DNA from 2 places in the Sanguibacter sp. A247 genome. Region 2 is predicted to be linked to the other one. Evidence: predicted binding sites of a transcription regulator. Region 2 holds the regulator's gene; the other holds the start of a gene.
The links. Region 2 encodes LexA, which represses DNA repair genes until DNA is damaged. Its sites were predicted from a motif close to TCGAACANNTGTTCGA; they were not measured.

Region 1 (4,415 bases), on a different contig from region 2:
TGAGCTCGTTGGCCAGCACCGTGTGGAGGATCGCGTTGACGAGCGTCGACTTGCCGGAACCCGAGACACCCGTCACGGCCGTGAGCACACCGAGGGGGAAAGTGACGTCGATGTTGCGCAGGTTGTTCTCGCGCGCGCCGACGACCGTGAGCTGCCGGTCGGTGTCGGTGCGCCGCCGGGTCGCGGGCATGGGGATGCTCCGTCGGCCAGAGAGGTAGGCACCGGTGACGGACTCGGGTGAAGCGAGCAGGCCCGCATAGTCACCCGAGTGAACGACCCGTCCGCCGTGCTCGCCGGCACCCGGGCCGATGTCGACGATCCAGTCCGCCATGCGGATCGTGTCCTCGTCGTGCTCGACGACGATGAGCGTGTTGCCGAGGTCACGCAGTCGCGTGAGGGTCTCGATGAGGCGACGGTTGTCGCGCTGGTGCAGTCCGATGCTGGGCTCGTCGAGGACGTAGAGCACGCCGACGAGACCGGAGCCGATCTGGGTCGCGAGCCGGATGCGCTGGGCCTCACCACCCGAGAGCGAGCCGGCGGCCCGGGCGAGGGTGAGGTAGTCGAGACCGACGTCGAGCAGGAAGCCGAGACGCGCGTCGATCTCCTTGAGGACCTGCCCCGCGATGACCCGTTCGCGCTGGCCGAGCTCGAGGTGCGAAAGGAATGCGTGCGCCTCGCGCAAGGACATCGAGCACACCTCGGCGATCGAGCGCCCGTCGACCTTGACTGCGAGGACCTCAGGCTTGAGCCGCGTGCCCGCGCACGTAGGGCACGGGACCTCGCGCATGTAGGCCTCGTACTTCTCCTTCGACCACTCGGACTCGGTCTCGGAGTGCCGACGTTCGAGGAACGTCATGACCCCTTCGAAGCCTGTGGAGTACTGCCGCTCGCGACCCCAGCGGTTCTTGTAGCGGACGTGCACGTTGTGGTTGCGTCCGTGCAGGATCGCCTCGCGGGCGCGCTCGGGGAGGGCGCGCCACGGGACGTCCATCGAGAACCCGAGCTCCTCGGCAAGAGCCGTGAGCACTCGTTCGAAGTACTCCGAGGACGTCTGGGACCACGGCGCGACCGCGCCCTCGCGGAGCGTGCGCTCCTCGTCTGGCACGACGAGCTCAGGGTCGGTCTCCAGGCGGACCCCGATGCCGGTGCACTCCGGGCAGGCGCCGTACGGCGCATTGAACGAAAAGGTCCGAGGCTCGATCTCGTCGAGCGTGAGGACGTGATCGTTGGGGCAGGCCCTGTGCTCGGAGAACCGTCGTTCACGCTCGGGGTCGTCCTCAGGAAGGTCGACCAGCTCGACGACGACGAGACCGCCTGCGAGACCGAGCGCCGTCTCGATCGAGTCCGTGAGGCGACGCTGGACACCCTCGCGCGAGACGAGGCGGTCGACGACGACCTCGATCGAGTGCTTGAGCTTCTTCTCAAGCTGCGGCGGATCTGCGAGCTGCACGACCTCGTTGTCGACGCGCGCGCGTGCGAAGCCCTTGGTTTGCAGCTCCTTGAAGAGCTCTGCGTACTCCCCCTTGCGCCCGCGCACTACGGGGGCGAGGACCTGATACCGGGTACCCTCCGGAAGCTCGAGGAGCCGGTCGACGATCTGCTGGGGTGTCTGCGAGGCGACCCGCTCGCCGCAGACGGGGCAGTGCTGCGTGCCTGCCCGGGCGAACAGCAGACGGAGGTAGTCGTAGACCTCGGTGATCGTGCCGACCGTCGAGCGCGGGTTGCGGTTGGTCGACTTCTGGTCGATCGACACCGCGGGCGAGAGCCCTTCGATGAAGTCGACGTCAGGCTTGTCCATCTGCCCGAGGAACTGGCGCGCGTATGCGGACAGCGACTCGACGTAGCGCCGCTGCCCTTCCGCGAAGATGGTGTCGAACGCAAGGGACGACTTGCCGGACCCCGACAAGCCTGTGAAGACGATGAGGCGGTCGCGAGGTAGGTCAAGGTCGACGCCCCGAAGATTGTGCTCACGGGCGCCCTGGATAACGAGTCGATCACTCACCCGGTCATCGTAGTGCAGACCAGCACCCCTTCGCACATGTGTTCGACGTGTCGACATGGCGTGGACCGTCCCGACGCGCCGCAGCGCGTCCTGCCACGATGGGACCATGACCGTCTACTCCGTGCAGTACACGTACACCGACGACACCGCGACGCTCGACGCCGTCCGCCCCGAGCACCGGGCGTACCTGCGTTCACGGCTCGAGGCAGGCACCTTGCTCGCCTCAGGACCCCTCGAGGGCGGGCGCGCGCTCCTCCTCCTCAACGTCGAGGGTCGACCCGAGCTCGACGTGCTCCTCGGCGGCGACCCGTTCGCCGCGGCCGGCGTGCTCAAGACGGTCGACGTCGCCGAGTGGAAGCCCGTCATCGGCCCCTGGGCTGCGCTCGTCTGAGGGTCGTCGCTCGCGCCCAGGGCACAGGCCTGTCACTTGCGCCCAGGGCGCGTCGAGAACGACGACGGAGGGGCAGCGGCTCGTCGCCGCTGCCCCTCCGTTGTGCGGGAGCGTCCCGCAATGCGTGCGCCGGGCTACTGGCCCGAGCGCTCGCCGTCGACGCTGTTGGGCGTTCCGGCCTCCGTCGTGAGCGGCTCGAGCTCCTCCTCGCGGACGGGCTCGGGCAGGTGCGGTTGGTCGTCAGGTGCGTCGCCCGCCCTGGCTGCGTCACGACGCGTCTTCCAGAGGCTTGCGATCGTCACGATGACGAGGGTCCCGATGATGACGGAGAGCGACGTCGCGATCCCGATCTCAGGTGCCCACTCGATGGCCTTGCCGCCGTTGACGAACGACAGCTCGTTGACGTGCATCGCGTGGAAGATGAGCTTGAAGCCGATGAAGGCGAGGATGACGCCGAGGCCCTGGGCCAGGTAGACGAGCCGGTCCAGCAGGCCGCCGATGAGGAAGTAGAGCTGGCGCAGGCCGAGCAGGGCGAGCGCGTTCGCCATGAAGACGACGTACGGCTCCTGAGTGAGGCCGTAGATCGCGGGGATCGAGTCGAGCGCGAAGAGCAGGTCGGTGAACCCGATCGCCAGCATGACGAGGAACATCGGCGTGAGGAAGCGCTTGCCGTTCTTCTTCACCGTGAGCTTGTCGGAGTTGTACTCGTCGACGGTCGGGACCATCTTCTTGAACAGCGCGACGATCGCGCCGCCGGGGACCTTGTCCTCGTGCTCGGACTCGGGCTGGACCTGCTTCCACGCGGTCCACAGGAGAATCGCACCGAAGAGGTAGAAGACCCACGACCACGCGTTGAGCGCCGCGGCGCCGAGCAGGATGAAGATCGTGCGCATGATGAGCGCGATCGCCACGCCGACGAGCAGAACCTTCTGCTGGTTCTCTCGCGGCACGCGGAAGGAGGTCATGATGAGGAGGAAGACGAAGAGGTTGTCGACCGACAGGCTCTTCTCGGTGATGTACCCGGCGAAGAACTCGCCGCCGTGGGCTGGGCCCACCGCGATCATGAAGACGACGCCGAAGACGATCGCGAGGGCGATGTAGACCGCCGACCAGATCGCCGACTCCTTGAACGTAGGCGCATGCGGCGTCCGCACGTGCGCGTAGAAGTCGAAGATGATGAGTCCGAGGACCGCTGCGGCTGAGATGAGCCACACGGACAAGTGAATGTCGAGCACCGAGTATTCCCTCCGGTACAGAGCATGGTGTACCGGAGGTCTCTCCCGCCCGTCGCGTCACGCGAGGCCGGACCGATGGCACCGGGAAGGCTACGGAGCCCGCCGTGATGACGACACCATCGTGATGGGGATACTCCCCTCCAACCGTCCCATGCTAACCGGAGATGTGCCGTGCGCGCGGCAGCAAGCAGCCCGTGGCCCGCGTGGCGCGCCTCACTCCGTGGCCGCCCGCATCTGGCGCAGCTCCTTCTTGAGCCCTGAGATCTCGTCACGGAGCCGCCCCGCGAGCTCGAACTGGAGCTCCGCCGCGGCAGCGTGCATCTGGTCCGTCAGCTCTTGCACGAGCTCTGCGAGATCACCCGCTGCTGCGACGACGGCCCGCTCCCCCGCCGGGGCCCTGCCCGACCGTCCCGCGGGTGTCTTGCGGTAGCCGCCGGCGAGCAGCTCGGCGGTGTCGAGGTCCTCGCGTGCGAGCATGTCGGTCACGTCGGCGATCTTCTTGCGCAGAGGCTGGGGGTCGATCCCGCGCTCCGTGTTGTAGGCGATCTGCTTCTCGCGGCGACGCTCGGTCTCGTCGAGCGCCGTCTGCATCGCGGCCGTCACCTTGTCCGCGTACATGTGGACCTGTCCGGAGACGTTACGGGCCGCGCGACCGATGGTCTGGATGAGCGACTTGGCCGACCTGAGGAAGCCCTCCTTGTCGGCGTCGAGGATCGCGACGAGCGAGACCTCGGGCAGGTCGAGGCCCTCACGCAGGAGGTTGATGCCGACGAGGACGTCATAGACG
Region 2 (4,415 bases):
CCGACTACGCGGCTCTGCGTGACGAGATCCTGGCGGGCCGCATCGCGGGTGCCGCGGTCGACGTATTCCCGCAGGAGCCCAAGCGCAAGGGTGACCCGTTCATCTCCGAGCTCCAGGGGCTGCCGAACGTCATCCTCACGCCGCACACGGGCGGATCGACCGAGGAGGCGCAGGAGGCGATCGGGCAGTTCGTCGCGACGAAGATCCGGGACTACCTCGCAACCGGTTCGACCACGCTGTCTGTCAACCTCCCGAACCTCGCGCTCGAGCACACGGGTGCGAGCCGCCTCACGTATCTGCACCGCAACGTTCCCGGCGTGCTCGCGAAGGTCAACCAGATCCTTGCGGCGCACGACGTCAACATCGTCGGCCAGCTCCTCGGCACGCGTGGCGACATCGGGTACGTCGTCACCGACGCGGGTTCGACCATCTCGACGGATGCTGTCACGGAGCTGTCCCAGCTCGAAGCAACCGTCCGGCTGCGGCTTCTCGACTGAGCAGGCGCGGCGCACGGACGCGTGACCGTTGACGCTCGCCCCTCGCATGACATCGGGCCTGCACCTCTTGCGAGGTGCAAGCCCGATGTCATATGGATGCGTCACGCGGCGCAGGGCGTGCGAGCTCAGCCAGACTTACGACGGAAGGTCCGCTGCGTGCTTCCCACGGTCTCGGAGCCGTGAACGGCCCCCGTGTTGGATGCGCCGTCTGCGGTGCGCTCGTTGCCCTTCTTCGCGGCGAGAGCCGCACGGAACTTCTCCTTGATGTCCTCAGGGACAGAACGATCATCGTGGTCAGCCATGGGCGCCTCCTCGTCAGCTACCGCGGGTGCGGCAGGTCTACCCTCTCTCGCGGGCGGCCCCGGTGCCAACTAGATATGCGCCCGCGGATGCCGCACGGACCGCCGCTCAGTCCTCGAGCCCACCGTCCGGGCTGCCCGTCCCGCCGCTGCTCGCGACCTGGGCGGCGGACTCATGGTCCGCGCGCAACGCAGTGATCGCTGCCTCAAAATCATCGAGCGAGCCGAAGTCCTGGTAGACGCTGGCGAACCTCAGGTAGGCGACCTCGTCGAGATCCCGCAGCGGGCCAAGGATGGCCAGGCCGATCTCGTTGGCGTCGATCTCGGCGCTCCCTGCGCCCCTGATCGACTCCTCGACCCGTTGCGCGAGCAACGCGAGATCGTCATCGCTCACGGGCCGACCCTGGCAAGCCTTCCGAACGCCTGCGGCGACCTTGTCGCGCGAGAACGGTTCTGTCGCACCCGACCTCTTGACGACCGTGAGACTCGACGTCTCGATCGTCGAGAAGCGCCGCCCGCATTCGGGGCACTGACGCCGGCGCTTGATCGAGAGCCCGTCATCGGACGTGCGGGAGTCGACGACGCGGGAGTCGGAGTTCCGGCAGAACGGGCAGTGCATGGGCGTCCTCACGGGATGTCACATCGGCGGGCACCGCGACTCTAGGCCCGCTCGCTGCATGGCGCAAGAAGGCGCGCCATGCGGAACACTGCCACCGCTACTTGGCCTCGACCACGGGGACGACAAGCTGGCGGCCCGCTGCGATCTGCGATCCTGTCAACCCGTTGAGCCGCGCGATCTCGCGTAGCGCAACCCGCACATCGTCACCCGGTGACGTCACCGACGATGCGATCGCCCAGAGCGACTCACCCGCACCGACCGTGCGCACGGTCACCGCCTGGGCGCCCTGCGGCGCATCGGCAGTTGCCTCACCGGCGAACCACAGCCCCACGGGGAGGAAGGTCAGCGCGACAAGGGCGCCGAGCACGAGCCGACCGCGTCGCGTCAGACGCAGCGGTGCGTTCTCAGCCTGCGGTGCCGCGCGCCGCACCTGCGCGACGCGGGTCGTGCGGGGCGAGGCCGCCAGGCTCATGGTGCTCATCTCGATGCTCCTCCGTCTGCCGAGACCCTTCCGCTGAACGGAAGCCCCTCGAACGCATGTACGTCGAACGGTTGTTCTATTTCTAGCAGCCGGGAGGGACATTGTCGAGACACGATCGAACGGGTGTTTGAACCGGACCGCGCGCTCCCCTAGGCTGACGAGCGACAGCCGACCACGAGCCTCCGACATTCGGAGGGCGACGAGGGAGCAGCACGTGACGCAGACAACCTCCGGGACCCCCGGGCCCGACGCACCCGCGGCACGGGCACTGACGGGACGCCAGCGTGCCGTGCTCGAGTGCATTCGCGCTTCCCTCAGCGACCGCGGCTACCCGCCGACGATGCGCGAGATCGGTGCGGCGGTGGGGCTCACTAGCCCGTCGAGCGTCAAGCACCAGCTCGAGGCGCTCGAGCGCAAGGGCTTCGTGCGCCGCGACCCCAACCGCCCGCGCGCTCTCGAGATCGTTCAGGCGAACGACGCCCGCGTCGTCGCAACCGAGCTCTCGCCCGTGACGGACGCAGCAGAGCGTCCCTCACCACGCATCGTGCATGACTCCGCAGCCGAGGCCGACTCCCGGCCGCAACCGTCGTACGTGCCTCTCGTCGGCCAGATCGCGGCCGGCGGTCCGATCCTCGCGGAGCAGGTCGTCGAGGACGTCTTCCCGCTCCCGCGTCAGCTCGTCGGCGACGGCGAGCTCTTCATGCTCAAGGTCCAGGGCGACTCGATGATCGACGCGGCCATCTGCGACGGCGACTGGGTCGTCGTCCGACGTCAGCCGGTCGCCGAGAACGGCGAGATCGTCGCCGCGATGATCGACGGCGAGGCCACGGTCAAGTCGTTCAAGCGCACGTCGGGGCACGTCTGGCTGCTGCCGCACAACAGCGCGTACGCGCCGATCCCTGGCGACGACGCCCAGATCCTTGGCCGCGTCGTCTCCGTGCTCCGCGCGCTGTAGCCCCGAGCGCGCCGCAGACCCCGCATCGGCCCCGCCCGTCGGGGCCACGGTCCGCACGACGGCGAAGGCCCCCTCCTCCGAGGGGGCCTTCGCCGTTGTGCACGCATGCCCGACGCGAACGTCGCGCAAGCGCCTCGCCTAGAACCCGAACTGCCGCGCGACCGAGCGCAGCTTGTCCGCCGACGTCTTCAGCCCGTCGTACTCGGTGTCAGAGAGCGGCACCTGAAGCTGCTCGTACACGCCGCGACGACCAACGATCGAGGGCACGGACAGGCAGACGTCAGAGATGCCGTAGTAGTCGGTGAGAAGCGCCGAGACAGGGAGCACGGAATGCTCGTTGTTGAGCACCGCCTCGATGATGCGGGTTCCCGCGAGCCCGACCGCGTAGTTCGTCGCGCCCTTGCCCTCGATGATCCGGTAGGCGGAGTTCACCACCTCGTGCGCGATCCGCTCACGGTCCGCGTCGCGCAACGGGCCGTGGTGCTCGGACTGACGGTTCCACTCGCGCAGCGGGACCGCACCGATCGTCGCAGAGTCCCACAGGGGAATCTCTGTGTCGCCGTGCTCGCCCGCGATGTACGCATGAACGTTCTGCACGGCAACGCCGCAGTGCTGTGCAATGAGGAAGCGCAAACGCGAGGTGTCGAGCACCGTTCCGGACCCGAACATCTGGCTCGGCGGCAGCCCCGAGATCTTGAGCGACGCGTACGTCACGACGTCGACGGGGTTGGTCACCATGACGTAGACGGCGTTCGGAGCAACTTCGACAAGGCCCGGGAGGATCCTGCGCATGAGGTCGATCGTCGCGCCCGCCAGCTCGATCCGCGACTGACCCGGCTTCTGCTTGGCGCCCGCCGTCACGACCACGACGTCGGCATCCGCGCACACCGCGACGTCGTCCGACCCGATGACCTGAGCCTCGGGAACGAACTGCACGCCGTGCGACAGGTCGAGGACCTCCGCCTCCACCTTCGCGGCGTTGATGTCCAAGAGTGCGACGGTCCGGGCAGCACCCCTCATGAGCGCCGCGTACGCGAGCGTCGAACCGACGGCCCCCGCTCCGACCACGGCGAGCTTGGTCGTGCGCAGGGCAGTGTGCTCGTCGCGTTCCGGGCTGATGTTCGGCATCGTTCCTCCACGTATCGATGTGTCGATCGGCAGCCCGCAGGGACCACCTACGCACACCCTAGTCAGGGGTGTGGTCGCTGGTGAGCCTACGGAGCGCCGAGAGGACGACCGCGCGGTCCGTCGTCGGCCACAGCGGCGGCATCGACTGGGTGAGGAACGACCCATAGCGCGCGGTGGCAAGTCGCGAGTCGAGGACGGCGACCACACCACGGTCAGCCTGCGTCCGCACCAACCGCCCCGCTCCCTGCGCAAGCAGGAGCGCAGCGTGCGTCGCCGAGACGGACATGAAGCCATTGCCACCCGCTGCTGTCACGGCCTCGGTCCGGGCTGAGCGGATCGGGTCGTCGGGCCGCGGGAAGGGGATCCGATCGATGAGGACGAGGCTGCACGTCGCGCCCGGGACGTCGACGCCCTGCCACAGTGACAGGGTGCCGAA

Region 1: uvrA (excinuclease ABC subunit UvrA) is a predicted target of LexA. The motif match lies at 2,033-2,048, and genes of this name have one in related genera.

Annotation. Positions count from the first base shown of each region.
Region 1 covers NZ_JBQPRE010000003.1:117,488-121,902, reverse strand. Annotated here, with positions in the region: gene uvrA (excinuclease ABC subunit UvrA) at 1-2,002, opposite strand, end outside; gene ACTVCO_RS08745 (YciI family protein) at 2,109-2,393, shown strand; gene ACTVCO_RS08740 (TerC family protein) at 2,528-3,628, opposite strand; gene uvrB (excinuclease ABC subunit UvrB) at 3,842-4,415, opposite strand, start outside.
Region 2 covers NZ_JBQPRE010000005.1:40,927-45,341, reverse strand. Annotated here, with positions in the region: gene serA (phosphoglycerate dehydrogenase) at 1-497, shown strand, start outside; gene ACTVCO_RS11225 (DUF5302 domain-containing protein) at 623-799, opposite strand; gene nrdR (transcriptional regulator NrdR) at 906-1,415, opposite strand; gene ACTVCO_RS11215 (LysM peptidoglycan-binding domain-containing protein) at 1,513-1,896, opposite strand; gene lexA (transcriptional repressor LexA) at 2,111-2,851, shown strand; gene ACTVCO_RS11205 (L-lactate dehydrogenase) at 2,990-3,979, opposite strand; gene ACTVCO_RS11200 (ATP-dependent DNA helicase) at 4,038-4,415, opposite strand, start outside.